3 regions of the Neorhizobium sp. NPDC001467 genome follow, and region 2 is predicted to be linked to each of the others. Evidence: predicted binding sites of a transcription regulator. Region 2 holds the regulator's gene; each other region holds the start of a gene.
What was found. Region 2 encodes LexA, which represses DNA repair genes until DNA is damaged. Its sites were predicted from a motif close to TGTTCNNNNTGTGTTCNG; they were not measured.
Positions count from the first base shown of each region.

Region 1: a site for LexA is predicted at 2,533-2,550, ahead of ACQKKX_RS02505 (LexA family protein). Genes of this name have one in related genera too.
Region 3: a site for LexA is predicted at 1,623-1,640, ahead of ACQKKX_RS04860 (ImuA family protein). Genes of this name have one in related genera too.

Region 1 covers NZ_JBNNPS010000001.1:482,617-487,207, reverse strand. The annotation lists gene ACQKKX_RS02540 (hypothetical protein) at 1-510, shown strand, start outside; gene ACQKKX_RS02535 (DUF3329 domain-containing protein) at 538-723, opposite strand; gene ACQKKX_RS02530 (hypothetical protein) at 722-958, shown strand; tRNA gene ACQKKX_RS02525 (tRNA-Arg) at 1,002-1,078, shown strand; partial or broken gene ACQKKX_RS02520 (excisionase family DNA-binding protein) at 1,553-1,684, shown strand; partial or broken gene ACQKKX_RS02515 (helix-turn-helix transcriptional regulator) at 1,733-1,939, shown strand; gene ACQKKX_RS02510 (hypothetical protein) at 2,074-2,247, shown strand; gene ACQKKX_RS02505 (LexA family protein) at 2,629-3,069, shown strand; gene ACQKKX_RS02500 (Y-family DNA polymerase) at 3,026-4,351, shown strand; gene ACQKKX_RS02495 (hypothetical protein) at 4,580-4,591, shown strand, end outside.
Region 2 covers NZ_JBNNPS010000003.1:208,465-213,055, forward strand. The annotation lists gene ACQKKX_RS09490 (ComEC/Rec2 family competence protein) at 1-1,769, shown strand, start outside; gene lexA (transcriptional repressor LexA) at 1,750-2,469, opposite strand; gene kdsA (3-deoxy-8-phosphooctulonate synthase) at 2,708-3,556, shown strand; gene eno (phosphopyruvate hydratase) at 3,697-4,591, shown strand, end outside.
Region 3 covers NZ_JBNNPS010000001.1:964,094-968,684, forward strand. The annotation lists gene dinB (DNA polymerase IV) at 45-1,091, opposite strand; gene ACQKKX_RS04855 (hypothetical protein) at 1,183-1,437, opposite strand; gene ACQKKX_RS04860 (ImuA family protein) at 1,701-2,459, shown strand; gene ACQKKX_RS04865 (Y-family DNA polymerase) at 2,377-3,891, shown strand; gene ACQKKX_RS04870 (error-prone DNA polymerase) at 3,903-4,591, shown strand, end outside.

The DNA of each region.
Region 1 (4,591 bases), on a different contig from region 2:
CAGTCCCTTTTCCAGTCGGTCCTGACAAGGCTGGAGGATGAACGACAAGAAGCGGACGACGCGCCGCCTGAAGATGCGGATTTCCGCATTCGCGGGCTGGGCGCCGGCTTCGTCATGCCGGCCGGGCGCCCTTTGGACATACGTGCCGATGGCAGCGCCTATTTCGACCATGATGCCGAAGACCTCGACCGCCCGCCCGGCGACGAGCAGCCTCAGCCGATGGAAGGCCCGGCGCAAACCGATGTACCGGAGCCGCAACCGGCCGACATCATGCCGGCACAACTGCAACGGCTGACGGAAGCCGAGATCGCCGAAGATCTGGCGCTGTCTCCAAACGATGACGAGGCGGTGCTGCAGGACAGGCGACGGCAATTTGCGAGGCTCAACCACCCCGACCGCGTCGCGCCGCAATTTCGCGATCAGGCAACGACCCGCATGAAGATTGCCAACCAGCTGATCGACCGGGCCATCACGCAATTGCCGTCACGCCACGGCCGGCACCCTATGTGAGTTCGCCGGCCATCGGTTCGCATGCGCCTATCGCGGCGTGTTGCCGCGATCGAAAAACAGCTTGTAGCCGGCAAACAGGCCGATACAGGCGAGGATCGCCGCCCAGGTGAGGTTGCCGAAATACAATTCGACGCCCACCCATGCGAAGCAGACGGCGACGATAAGTCCACGCCGCCAGGGCGCATCATAGAAAGGATGGTTCGGATCGATCATGGACGGCGTCCTCCTGCGGCCTGCAGAAACGCGGCCCCCGCGCCGGTATTTCGCCTGCGCCGCCAAATTGCAAGACGCCGCGACCGGCAAAAGCAGTTTTACCCGGGCCGCATCGATGACCACAGCCCGCTCGGCGCTTCCGACCAGTGAGGACGAACGAGGCTTTCGGCACCCGCATGATTTTTCCCCTGCCGCGGTCGCTATTGGCATTGAAGCCTTTGCCGAGCTAGGCTAAGAACCATGCATCGGTCACCGGCGAGTCATCGCCGGAACGGTTAGCACCCGTAGCTCAGCTGGATAGAGTGTTGGATTCCGATTCCAAAGGTCGCAGGTTCGAATCCTGCCGGGTGCGCCATATTTTCCAAGGCTTCTGGCCGATCTCAGTCACAGCATTGTTTTCCACAGGAAGCATATAGGAAGCATCTCGCGCATATCCCCGTCCGCACTGAAGGTCATCGCAATGGCAGATGCAGGGAATGGTTCTGACAACCCGCTTCACGCGCTAGTTAGAGCGTTGGCGCGAAGACAGGCCCGAATTGATGCTGATGAAGAATCCAGAGGGGGAAGATCGATGACGGAATGGCAGAAAACGGAACCGCCTCTCGATAGGGAAATCGAGTATGAGCGGGACAACCGATCAATCGAAACGGGATCGCTCAAGCCAGCGGGACGTTTTGGGACAGGGCCACGCGGGAGGCAACCGAAGATGCGGCTGCAATATCACCGTGAAGGCTTTGCCGAGATGTTTGAGGTAACACGCTGGCGGGAGATCGACTGAAATCGACCAAATGCAGGCTGATCGTTCTGTAACGTAAATAGTGAAGCAGCGATGCCCGAAGTCTTTACGCCTAAGACTCTTGCCGAGCGCTGGAGCTGCTCGGAGCGGCACATTCGAAAAATGATCGAAAGTGGCGAGCTTCCCGCATTTCGGGTAGGTAAGCTAATGCGCATCCGGCGCGAGGTGGTAGAGGAACGCGATCCTGTCCTTTCTCCCACGGAAATCCCAGACATGACCACAAAAATCTCTGATGCCTTTTCCTACCCTCCCCGCGGCATGTCGCGCGAAGAGGCCGCCCGCTATGTCGGCGTTGGCACCACGAAGTTTGACGAGATGGTTGCCGATCGGCGTATGCCGAGGCCAAAGCGCATCGACGGTCGCGTGATTTGGGACCGCATAGGTCTCGATGCGGCGTTTACTGACCTTCCATCAGAAGGCGGGAACAGGGTCGATGAGATACTTAATCGAGGTTCGACAATGTCTGAGGCTGACAGGATACGCGAGAAACTATTCCTTGAGGGCCTCGTCCCACCGGGGCGGAAGAAGCGCAAGACGCCCGGGTCGAATAGGCCATGACAACAAAGGCGATTATCAAGACGTCCGACTTGATGCGTATGGCAATGGTCGCGAAAAAGACAGGCATGCGAGTCGAAATTGAGATCGACGGGACCATCATCCGAGTGGCGCCGGACGTCTCGCCCGCATCTGAAAAACCAGCCGTCAAGAAAGAGCGCATCCAGCTCTGATCAAGGATCGCGACGAGAAGAGCGATGATGACAAGGAAAACCGCGATAGGCGTTGCCGTATTGAAGCGCATGGCCCTTGTGGCAAAGTCAGAAGGCGTGGTCGTTGAAGCCGAAATTGATGGGTTGACAGGAACTGCTGACGATCTTCTTCCGCGGGACGAAATACGAAATCCGCAGAAAGTTCGCAGACCAAGAATCGGCCAGGAAAGCTGGCGAGCAGCCGAATGTCATACTGACAAAGGCTCACCTAATTTTTAGCTAGAACTGATTGACTCCAATGCAAACCAGAACATACTAGGAACACGCGGGGCCGTTTGGCGGCGAGTGCTCCCACCACATGTTCAACTGATGCAACGCGCTTCGGCGTGAAGGAGTATTCGCGTGCCCATTTCAGCCGCCATTCTGGAACCGGTATCGATTGAGTACATCCGTCGTGAAGTCCGATCATCGAACCTCACCGTATCCGCCGGCTTCCCCTCGCCGGCCGGCGATGACCTGGAAAGCCCTGTTGATCTTATTGCCTGGATGATCCGGCACGAACACGCAACATTCTGGTACCGCGTCAGCGGCAACTCGATGTCGGGTGCAGGGATCATGGATGGAGACTTCGTCGCCGTCGATCGCGCCGGCAAGGTGCAGCCAGGCCGAACGGTACTGGCGCTCCACAACGGTGACATGCTGCTGAAGCTACTCACCCGACGCGACGGCCGGCTATGGCTGGAGGCACGATCAGAGGAACGCTACCCGCCAATTGCCGTATCAGAATCGACCGAGATCTATGGCGTCGTTGCGGGCATCGCCCGCCGCTATGCGGTGGATTAAAATGGCCGATCCAATTGCCCTGATCGACTGCAACAATTTCTATGTTTCCTGCGAGCGCCTGTTCGACCCGAAGCTGCACGGCCGGCCGGTGGTGGTGCTGTCGAACAATGACGGGTGCGCCATCGCCCGATCCGACGAGGCGAAGGTGCTGGGCATCAAGATGGGCGATCCCGCGCACTTCTTTCGGGAGAAGACGAAAGAGCATGGCATTCGCCTGCTGTCCTCAAACTACACGCTCTACGGCGATATCAGCCGCCGGGTTGCGACTGTCATCGGCCGGTTCTCACCTGTGACCGAGGTCTATTCGATCGATGAGACCTTCGTCGATCTCAGCGGCTTCGGCGGCCGTATGCTCGATCATGCCGCAGAAATGCGAATGACGGTTCGCCGGGAGGTCGGCATGCCGACATGCGTTGGCATAGGACCAACCAAGACGCTGGCGAAGTTCGCCAACTTCATCGCCAAAAAAAACCCCGTCTTTGGCGGCGTGTGCGATCTAAGCAATCGGGATGTTGCCGAATTTTGCATGACCCGCACGGACGTATCCGAGGTCTGGGGTGTCGGCCGGCAAACGACGGCCAAGCTGCGTGCGGCCGGCATCAACACCGTAGCGGAACTGCGGGACATGCCTATGCTTTTGGCCCGCAAACTGGGCACCGTCGTGCTGGAGCGAACGGTGGCCGAGCTGCAGGGCGTCCGTTGCATTGAGATCCAGGATGTCGAGCCGCAACGCAAAGGGATGGCAGTGACGCGATCGGCGGGCACGCCGATGACGACGCTGGCGGTTCTCAACCAGGCCGTAACTGCGCACGCGACACGCGCCGCGGAAAAGCTACGGCGCCACGGGCTGGTGGCCAGCCACATCACCACGTTCTTCCATACCAATCCGCACAACGGCACGCGCCAGAACAGCGTCTCGCGATCGGCCAAGCTGTCGCCGCCGTCGAACACGACTTTCGCGCTGGTCGACGCCGCCCTACGGAGCGTCGAACGAGGTTGGCCCGGCGATCCCGGCGGCAATGGATTCGCCTATACGAAGGCAGGCGTCATTCTTGATGACCTTATAGCGGAGGAGCTGGCGCCGGCCGATCTATTCGCCCACGAAAGCGCAACCGCTGCAAAGCTGTCGATGGCGCTGGATGCGGTCAACGATCGCTGGGGCAAGAAGACGGTGGTGCTGGCCTCTGAAGGTTTTCGCCGGTCCTTCGAGACGAAAGCCGACATGCGCACGCCGCGCTACACGACGCGGATTTCAGAACTTCCGATCGTGAGGGCAATATGACAACGCTCCGGGATTTCCGTGGCGATCGGATCGACATCCGGTGCCGCCGCTGCGCGCGTCAGGGCATTTTCGAACGTAAGGCGCTCGTGAAGAAATTCGGGGCCGGCGTTGCGTTTGCCCAACTTCGACGCATTCTTTCGATGGGCTGCGACCGTGCAGGAACTGACGAGTGTGAGGCGTGTTTCCCCTGCCTGCTAAGTGCGCAGATCCTGATTGATGGAGGCGAGCATGCCGGAAATG
Region 2 (4,591 bases):
CCGGCTATTATCTCATCTCCGGCTTCGGCGTGTCGGCCGAGCGCGCCTATATCATGATGGCAATCATGCTGATCGCCGTCTTTTTCGACAGGCCTGCGATCAGCATGCGCAATGTGGCGCTTTCGGCTCTCATCGTTCTCGCACTGTCGCCCTCCGAGATCCTGGGCCCCAGCTTCCAGATGTCGTTTGCGGCAACCGTTGCGCTGGTCGCCGGCTATTCCGCCTGGAGCCGAGGGCGCGCCGATGACGACGACCCGCCCTGGCGCCCGGCGGCGTTGAAACCGGTATTTGCGGTCGGCAGCCTGTTTGCCGGCGTCTTTGTGACCTCGCTGATCGGCGCCCTGTCGACCGCGATCTTCTCGATCGACCATTTCCACCGCGTCGCCACTTATGGGCTGGCCGCCAATCTGGCGGCCATGCCGTTCGTCTCCTTCGTGGTCATGCCATTCGGCCTTATCGCAATGCTGTTGATGCCGGTCGGGCTGGATGGGCCGTTCCTGCAGGTGATGGGAACGGGGCTCGACGGTGTCATCATCATTGCCAAGACGGTCGCCGGCTGGGGTGGCGATGTCTCCGTCGGCCGCCAACCCGCGGCCTTCCTTCCGGTCGCAACGCTCGGTTTCCTGGTGCTCACCCTGCCGCGCACCCGCCTGTCCGTCATCGGGCTTCCGGTGGTTGCCGCCGCATTGTTGCTGTCGTGGCAGGCCAGGCGGGAGCCGGCGCCCGACCTCCTTGTTTCCGAGGATGCCAGCCTTGTCGCCATTCTAAATGCGGGCGAAGTGGCAGCTAGCCGCACGCGCCCACCGAACTTCATTTATGCGCAATGGAAACATGCTCTTTCCTTGCCGCAGGCCACGCCCCCGACATTGCTTGATGTCTCGGAACCAGGCGCCTCGAAGGCCGTGGCCATACAATCCCGAGCCTTTGAACCCAGGCCGCAGCGACCGACCGATGTGCGAAAGGCGCCCGCACAGGAGGCGACGCCCGGTACGAAAACGACAAACGCCGTCTCCGTTGCATCCACTGCAATGTTGACAGGAGGGAACGAACCGGGACTTAGCGTGACCTTGACAGACGGAGAAGCCGGGAACCGCGAAGCGACCGGAACGGAGGGCGCTCCTGTGACGGTGGACGTGGTCGGCACAGGAGCCGAGGCAGACATCGCGTCAAAGCCCATTGTCGGCACCAAGTCCGTGATGGCGCCAAAGCCCAGCGCGGGGGCCAAGGCGGAAGTTACGCCAACGGCGACCGGAGAGGTCAAGGATCAGTTCGGGGTAAGCGCGACGCCGAAAGCGCCAGCCACGCGTCGGCCGCCACTGACACCGGAAGAAATCACCCGTGCTCGGCAGTCGATGCAAAAGGCACTCGCTACCGGAGCAAACGCCTTTACCTGCGCCGGGCGCTCATGGTGCGTAGCGCATCCGCCCAATGGTCCGACAATTGCCGTAGTGGAGGATGCGCGATTTGCCGGAGCGGCCTGCGATGTGGCGCAGGTCGTCATCGCTGCGCGTGCCCGTTACCCACGCTGCCGATCCGGCGCAATGATGATCAATGGTGAGGCGCTGAGACGCACAGGCGCGCTCGAAATTCGTTTCAACCGATCCGCCGATCCGCGCGGATGGTCCGTGGCTGCGGCCAAAGCCGGTGCGGCCCGATCATGGGACAGGCACCGCCATTATGACTGGCGACGCAACCTGTATGACGCGGGCCTGCAGGAACCGCTGCGGTCCCTCGTCGGCGCAACCGATTTCAATGATAGCGGCGAATGAGGCCGACCAGCTTTCCCTGCACCTTGACCCGTTCCTGCGGGAAAATACGCGTCTCATAGGCGGGATTGGCAGCTTCGAGTGCAATCGATGCGCCCTTGCGGCGGAACCGCTTGAGCGTCGCCTCTTCATCATCGACCAGCGCCACGACGATATCGCCCGGCGTTGCGGTATTGCCGTTGCGGATGATGACGGTGTCGCCATCCAGAATGCCGGCCTCGATCATCGAATCGCCGCGCACTTCCAGAGCATAATGCTCGCCGTTACCGAGCATTTCCGGCGGCACGGCGATTTCATGCGTCGTGTTCTGGATTGCCGAGATCGGCACACCGGCTGCGATGCGCCCCATCACCGGCACGGTGGTTGCCGACATCCGATCGTTGACGGCCGGCGGTGACGTGGCCGGCTTTACCGGTGCCACCTTGCCGAGACTGCCTTCGATGACGCTTGGTGCGAAAGGCTTGCGCGGCTGCGGCGCGCTATTATAGGCCTCCGGCAGCTTGATGACTTCCAGCGCACGGGCGCGGTTCGGCAGACGCCGGATGAAGCCGCGTTCCTCCAGCGCCGTGATCAATCGATGAATGCCCGATTTGGACGCCAGGTCCAGTGCATCCTTCATTTCGTCGAAAGACGGAGGAACGCCGGACTCCTTCATCCGTTCGTGAATAAACAGAAGCAGTTCCTGCTGTTTGCGGGTGAGCATGGCCGGGTCCTTGAATCGGAAACAAATCCAGAACAGACACTATATGTTCCATGTGTGTTCCGCAAGAGCATAAAATTGGGAGCGGCAAAGCCGTAGCTTTCTGCGCAAAGGGCGGGATGATCTATCTTGCCGTGACATGCGCGATGCTTGCTGCTAATGACGCGGTTACGAACAAGGCGACCACGACATCAGCCGTGATCCCATGCTTGGATATTTGACGTGCTTTTGAGGAGTGAACATGGCTGTCAGCGCCAAGGCCGAAGTAACCGTCGGCGAGGGGGCCAAGCAGGTCCTGTTTTCCAATAGCAAGAAGCTCTCGCTCATTGCCGGCCCCTGTCAGATGGAAAGCCGGGATCATGCTTTCATGATCGCTGGCACGCTGTCGGAACTGTGCGAAAAGCTCGGCATCGGCCTCGTTTACAAATCCTCGTTCGACAAGGCCAACCGCACCTCGATTGCCGGCAAGCGTGGCATCGGGCTGGAAAGTGCGATGGAAATCTTTGCCGATCTCAAGGCGGAATTCGGGTTTCCGGTGCTGACCGACATTCACACCGAAGAGCAATGCGAGGTCGTTGCCCGGACGGTCGATATTCTGCAGATCCCAGCCTTCCTGTCGCGTCAGACCGATCTTCTGGTCGCTGCCGCAAAGACCGGCCGCGCCATCAATGTCAAAAAGGGCCAGTTCCTGGCACCGTGGGACATGAAGAACGTACAGGCCAAGTTCACGGAAAGCGGCAATGGCAACGTCCTTTTGTGCGAGCGCGGCGCCTCGTTCGGTTACAATACGCTGGTGTCCGACATGCGCTCGCTGCCGATCATGGCGTCGCTCGGCTCGCCCGTCGTGTTCGATGCAACCCATTCCGTGCAGCAGCCGGGTGGGCAGGGCGGTTCGAGCGGGGGGCAGCGCGAATTCGTCGAAACGCTGGCGCGCGCCGCAGTGGCGGTCGGTGTTGCCGGCGTCTTCATCGAAACCCATGAGGATCCGGATAATGCACCGTCGGATGGGCCCAATATGGTGCATCTGAAGGATATGCCGAAGCTGCTTGAGAAGCTGCTGGCGCTCGATGCCATTGCCAAGGCTGCATAAGGCGCGGGGGCGGTATGTGACCCCTTGCCCCCATCCAAAGCCGACACATCCGGGCTGTAAAAGAGCCGACCTGTAATTGCCCTGTCATTGAATGTGAGCCATTTTCAGTGACCGCATGACGTCAACCTGAGGAGAGACCATTGACCGCCATTACCGATATCATTGCCCGCGAAATCCTCGACAGCCGCGGCAACGCGACCGTTGAGGTCGACGTCTATCTCGAAGACGGTACGATGGGCCGTGCCGCCGTCCCCTCGGGCGCTTCTACCGGCGCGCACGAAGCCGTCGAGCTCCGCGATGGCGGCAGCCGTTACGGCGGCAAGGGCGTGCTGAAGGCCGTGGAGGCCGTCAATACTGAAATTTTTGACGCCATTGGCGGTTTCGACGCCGAAAGCCAGATCCATGTCGACAAGACCATGATCGCGCTCGACGGCACGCCGAACAAGTCACGCCTTGGCGCCAACGCCATTCTGGGCGTCTCGCTTGCCGTCGCCAAGGCTGCCGCCGAATCGTCCGGCCTGCCGCTTTACCGCTATATTGGCGGTGCAGCCGCCCACGTCCTGCCGGTCCCGATGATGAACATCATCAATGGCGGCGCCCATGCCGACAACCCCATCGATTTCCAGGAATTCATGGTCCTGCCGGTTGGTGCGGAAACGCTGGCGGATGCCGTGCGCATCGGCTCGGAAATCTTCCATGTCCTGAAGAAGGAACTCGGCGCTCAGGGTCACAATACCAATGTTGGCGACGAAGGCGGCTTTGCGCCGGGCCTCAAGAGCGCGCCGGAAGCGCTCGATTTCATCATGAAGTCTGTCGAAAAGGCCGGCTACAAGCCGGGTGAGGACGTGTTCCTTGCCCTGGATTGCGCCTCGACCGAATTCTTCAAGAACGGCAAGTACGAGATGGAAGGCGAGGGCCGCACGCTCGAGCCGGAAGCCATGGCCGATTACCTGGCGGAACTCGCCGGTCGCTACCCGATCATCTCGATCGAGGACGGCATGGCCGAAGACGATTGGGCTGGCTGGAAGTACCTGA
Region 3 (4,591 bases), on a different contig from region 2:
GGCAGGAAGAATTATTCGCGCATGGTATCGTATAGTTCGTGTTCTTACAGTCCCAGGTCGAACTGCTGACCCGATACGTCCACGTTGTCAGCTCGCTCAAGCGAGGAGAGGGTGACACCCAAGAGCCTCACGCCTTTGTCGCTGGGGAACTCGTCTGCCAGGATGGTGTCGCAGATGTCCCGGATGATGGCGGCAGATGAGATCGGCGCACTCGTGGAGCGGCTGCGGGTGACCTGCCTGAAGTCGGCATACTTGATCTTGACCGTGACCGTACGTGGGCGGATGTCATTGGCATCGCAGTAGCGCCAGACCTTGTCGACCAGCGGAATGATCTCTGTCTGCGCCGCCTCCAGGCTGTGGATGTCCTGCCGGAACGTGTCTTCGGCGCCCACGGACTTGCGAACCCGGTTCGAGCGGACCTGGCGCTCGTCGATCCCGCGTGACAGGCCATAGAAGTAGGGGCCCGACTTGCCGAAGTGCTGAAGGAGGAAGTCGAGCGACTTGGACTTCAGGTCTGCACCTGTCTCGATGCCGAGGCGATGCATCTTCTCGGCTGTTGCCGGACCCACGCCATGAAACTTCTTGATCGGCAGCGCCTCCATGAACTTTGGCCCGTTCCTTGGCGTGATCACCGCCTGACCGTTCGGCTTGTTGAGGTCGGAAGCCGTCTTGGCCAGGAACTTGCAATACGAGATACCAGCGGAGGCATTGAGCCCCGTGACCTCTTTGATCTTCGCCCGGATTTCCTTGGCGATCTCCGTGGCGATCTCATGTCCCTTCAGGTTCTCCGTCACATCAAGATAGGCTTCGTCGAGCGAGAGGGGCTCGATAAGCGTCGTGTATTCCGCAAAGATTTCCCTGATCTGCAGTGACACCGCCTTGTAGACGTCGAAGCGCGGACGCACAAAGATCAGGCCAGGACATTTCCGCAGCGCCGTGACCGATGCCATGGCCGAGTGGACGCCGAACTTGCGAGCTTCATAACTAGCCGCCGCGACAACCCCGCGTGCCTCTCCATGCCCGACAGCCACCGGCCTGCCTCGAAGCTCGGGATTGTCGCGCTGCTCGACCGAGGCATAGAAGGCATCCATGTCAACATGGATGATCTTGCGGACGCGAGCGGGACTTGCCTGCTCCTGCTCGCATGATCCCGCTTCCTGATCGACCACGTCCGTCATTGCACTACGATTCCGCGTCGAGGCATGGAAAGCGTGTCTGGCAGCGGTCGCCGTCTGTACTCACCAGGCGGTCGCAGCCCATTGCTGCGATCCTGCGCAGCCGTGCGAAGGTGATGCTCGCGCCATGCTTCCTGACAAGGATCGCGCGGTCGAGCTGGCCGGAGCGGCCGCAGGCAGCGCACTCCACCGCGATGACGGCATGGCGCACCTGACGCAGCGTGGCGTTCAGGTCCAGCGGCTTCGACTTTGTCTTGCTCATGCCCTTCCTCATTGACGCCCATCCACAGGCTTCGACTCATGTTGAGGCAGCCAAAAAAGAATCTTTGCGACCTCCGTGACGGTCGCAGAGCCGTTACCAGGCTGATTCATCAGGATGAATCTTCGCTCCAGCTAAAATGCTGAGTTCCTGTCCTGTTTTGACTCCGCTTGACTCTTCCCTCGTAGCGGAACAGATAGCGAACATCAACATTCTTTGGGACATGAAGTCCCGTGCCACGCGAGCCTTGAGGAGGATCGTGAACGATGTCGCATGCCCGATCCTCAAGGGTTATCGAGGACTTAAGAGACCGGATCGCGCATCTGGAAGGCAGCGTGTCGCGCAAGGCGCTGGTGCTGCCCTTCGGTGTGCCGGAGGTGGACGAGCGACTGCCAGGCGGAGGACTTGCTTATGGAGCCCTGCATGAGGTCGCAGGCGGCGGAGCGGGTACTGTGGACGGCGCGGCGGCGGCCTTGTTCACGGCAGGCATCGCGGCACGGTCGAAGGGAAAGGTCCTGTGGTGCCTGACGCGGCCGGACCTCTTCGCACCAGCCCTTTCGCAGGCAGGGCTTCACCCGGATCGCGTCATCTACTGCGAGGCGGACCGGGAGGAGGATGTGCTCGCTTCCATGGAAGAGGGACTGTCCTTCGGAGGACTGGCGGCAGTCGTCGGTGAACTGGTGAGGCTGCCGATGACGGCGTCGCGACGCCTGCAGCTCGCCGCCGAGAAGACCGGGACGCTTGGCCTCGTCGTGCGCCGTTGGCGGCGGCAGACGGAAGCATCCGACTATGGCCAGCCGACAGCCTCCACCACACGCTGGCGGATCAGTGTCCTGCCGTCTGCGGCTCTGCCCGTCGCAGGTGTTGGACGGGCGCGATGGCTGGCAGAGCTGATGCGGGTAAAGGCGGGAGAATGTGCCGAGTTTGAGTTAGGAGCCTGCGATGCCAAGGGTCGTGTCTGTTCATTTCCCCTATCTGCCGACGGATCGGATTCGCAGGCATGGCGCGGGAGCCGTGCCGGTTGACCAGCCGCTTGTCGTCATCTCCCGCAGTGGCTCGAAGCGCTGGATATCGGCCGCCGACACTGCTGCCCGCAAGCTTGGCCTGAAGGTCGGCATGGCGGCCAGCAAGGCACAGGCCATGGTGGCAAACCTTCATATGTTAGACGCCGATCCGGTTGCGGATGCGGCAGCCGTCGAGCGGTTGGCGCTATGGGCGCTTCGGCAATACACCCCCGTTGTTGCGGTCGATGGTGCCGATGGCATCGTCATGGATACCGAAGGAGCCGATCACCTCCAGGGCGGTGAGGAGCTGCTGATCTCCGGCATCGTCAATGGTCTAAGGGGCAAAGGCCTGACAGCCCGTGCCGCTGTGGCCGACACCTGGGGTGCGGCCCATGCACTGGCGCGGTTAACGAGTGCCGAGACGGTGGTGGTGCCGCGAGGCGACGTCGCGAAGGCGGTGACAGGGCTTCCGATCCATTGTCTGCGGCTGCCCCCGGACACGATCCAGGGACTGCGCGTGCTGGGCGTGGAAACGGTGGGCGAACTGTCCGCCCTGCCGCGTGCGCCACTCACACTGCGGTTTGGTCCGGAAGTCGGTCGCCGCCTCGATCAGCTCTTTGGTCGTCTTGCAGAACCTATCGAGCCGCTGCGCACACCGCAACTGGTGGAGGTGGCGAGGAACTTCCAGGAGCCCATCGGTGCCGCTGAGACCATTGCCAAATATGTGCGGCGGCTGGTGGGGCAGTTGACGGCAAAGCTTGAGGAGAGGGGACTGGGTGTGCGCCGCTCTGACCTCATCATCCACCGGGTCGACAATAGCCGCCAGTGTCTTCGTGCCGGGCTTGCGAAGCCCGTGCGTGATCCGGCACGGCTGGCAAAGCTGCTCTGCGACCGTATCGAGAAGATCGACCCGGGTTTCGGCATCGAGCGGATGGTGTTGGTAGCGATAATGGCCGAGCCGCTGGAAGAGAAGCAGGTCGCAAGCGCTCTCGTCGAGGAGGAGGTGGTGGATGTGACGCCGCTTGTCGATATCCTCGGCAATCGTGGCCAGCGCCTTTACCGCATCACCCCTGTGGCCTCCGACGTTCCGGAACGCTCTGTCCGGCGCGTTGGTCCGACGGCAGCAGAGACGGGAGCCGACTGGGCCGCCAGATGGCCAAGGCCGTCGCGCCTCCTGGCGCACCCGGAGGAGATCGAGACCATGGCGGTGCTGCCCGACCAGCCTCCGGTGGTCCTGACCTGGCGCGGCAAGCGCCGCCGCATCGTCCGGGCCGATGGGCCGGAACGCATCTTTGGCGAATGGTGGCTGCGTCCGCGCGAGATGCAAGCGGTGCGCGACTACTTCGTGGTCGAGGACGAACAGGGCGAGCGGCTCTGGGTCTTCCGTTCAGGCGACGGCGTGGATGCAGGGACCGGATCGCACAAGTGGTTCCTGCATGGCATCTTCGGGTGAGGGGTGAGAGCATGCGCTATGCTGAACTCCAGGTGACGACGCACTTCTCCTTTCTGCGCGGCGCAAGCTCGGCCGAAGAGCTGTTTGCCACGGCGGCGGTGCTCGGGATCGAAGCCATTGGCGTCGTCGACCGCAACTCGCTTGCCGGGATCGTTCGGGCATGGGAGGCGGCCAAGACCACAGGGGTGCGCCTGGTGGTCGGCTGTCGTCTTGATCTCGCCGATGGCATGTCGCTGCTCGTCTTCCCGACGGACCGCGCCGCCTATTCCAGGCTCACGCGGCTGCTGACGCTCGGCAAAAGCCGGGGCGGCAAGGGCAAATGCATCCTCGACCTCTCCGATGTCGAGACCTACAGTGAGGGCATGATCGCGATTCTCGTTCCCGACGAGGCGGACGATATCTATGCAGGCCAGCTCCGCAAGGTGGCGGCAGTCTTCGGTGACCGCGCCTATGTCTCGCTTTGCCTGCGGCGTCGCCCGAACGACCGGCTGCGCCTCCACAACCTGTCGAACCTGGCGCAACGCCACAAGGTGAAGACGGTGGTCACCAACGACGTGCTCTTCCATGAGCCCGGCCGCCGGCAACTCCAGGACATCGTCACCTGCATCCGCAACCGCACCACCATCGACAGCATCGGCTTCGACCGCGAGCGGCATGCCGACCGCTTCCTCAAAGCGCCTGAAGAGATGCATCGCCTGTT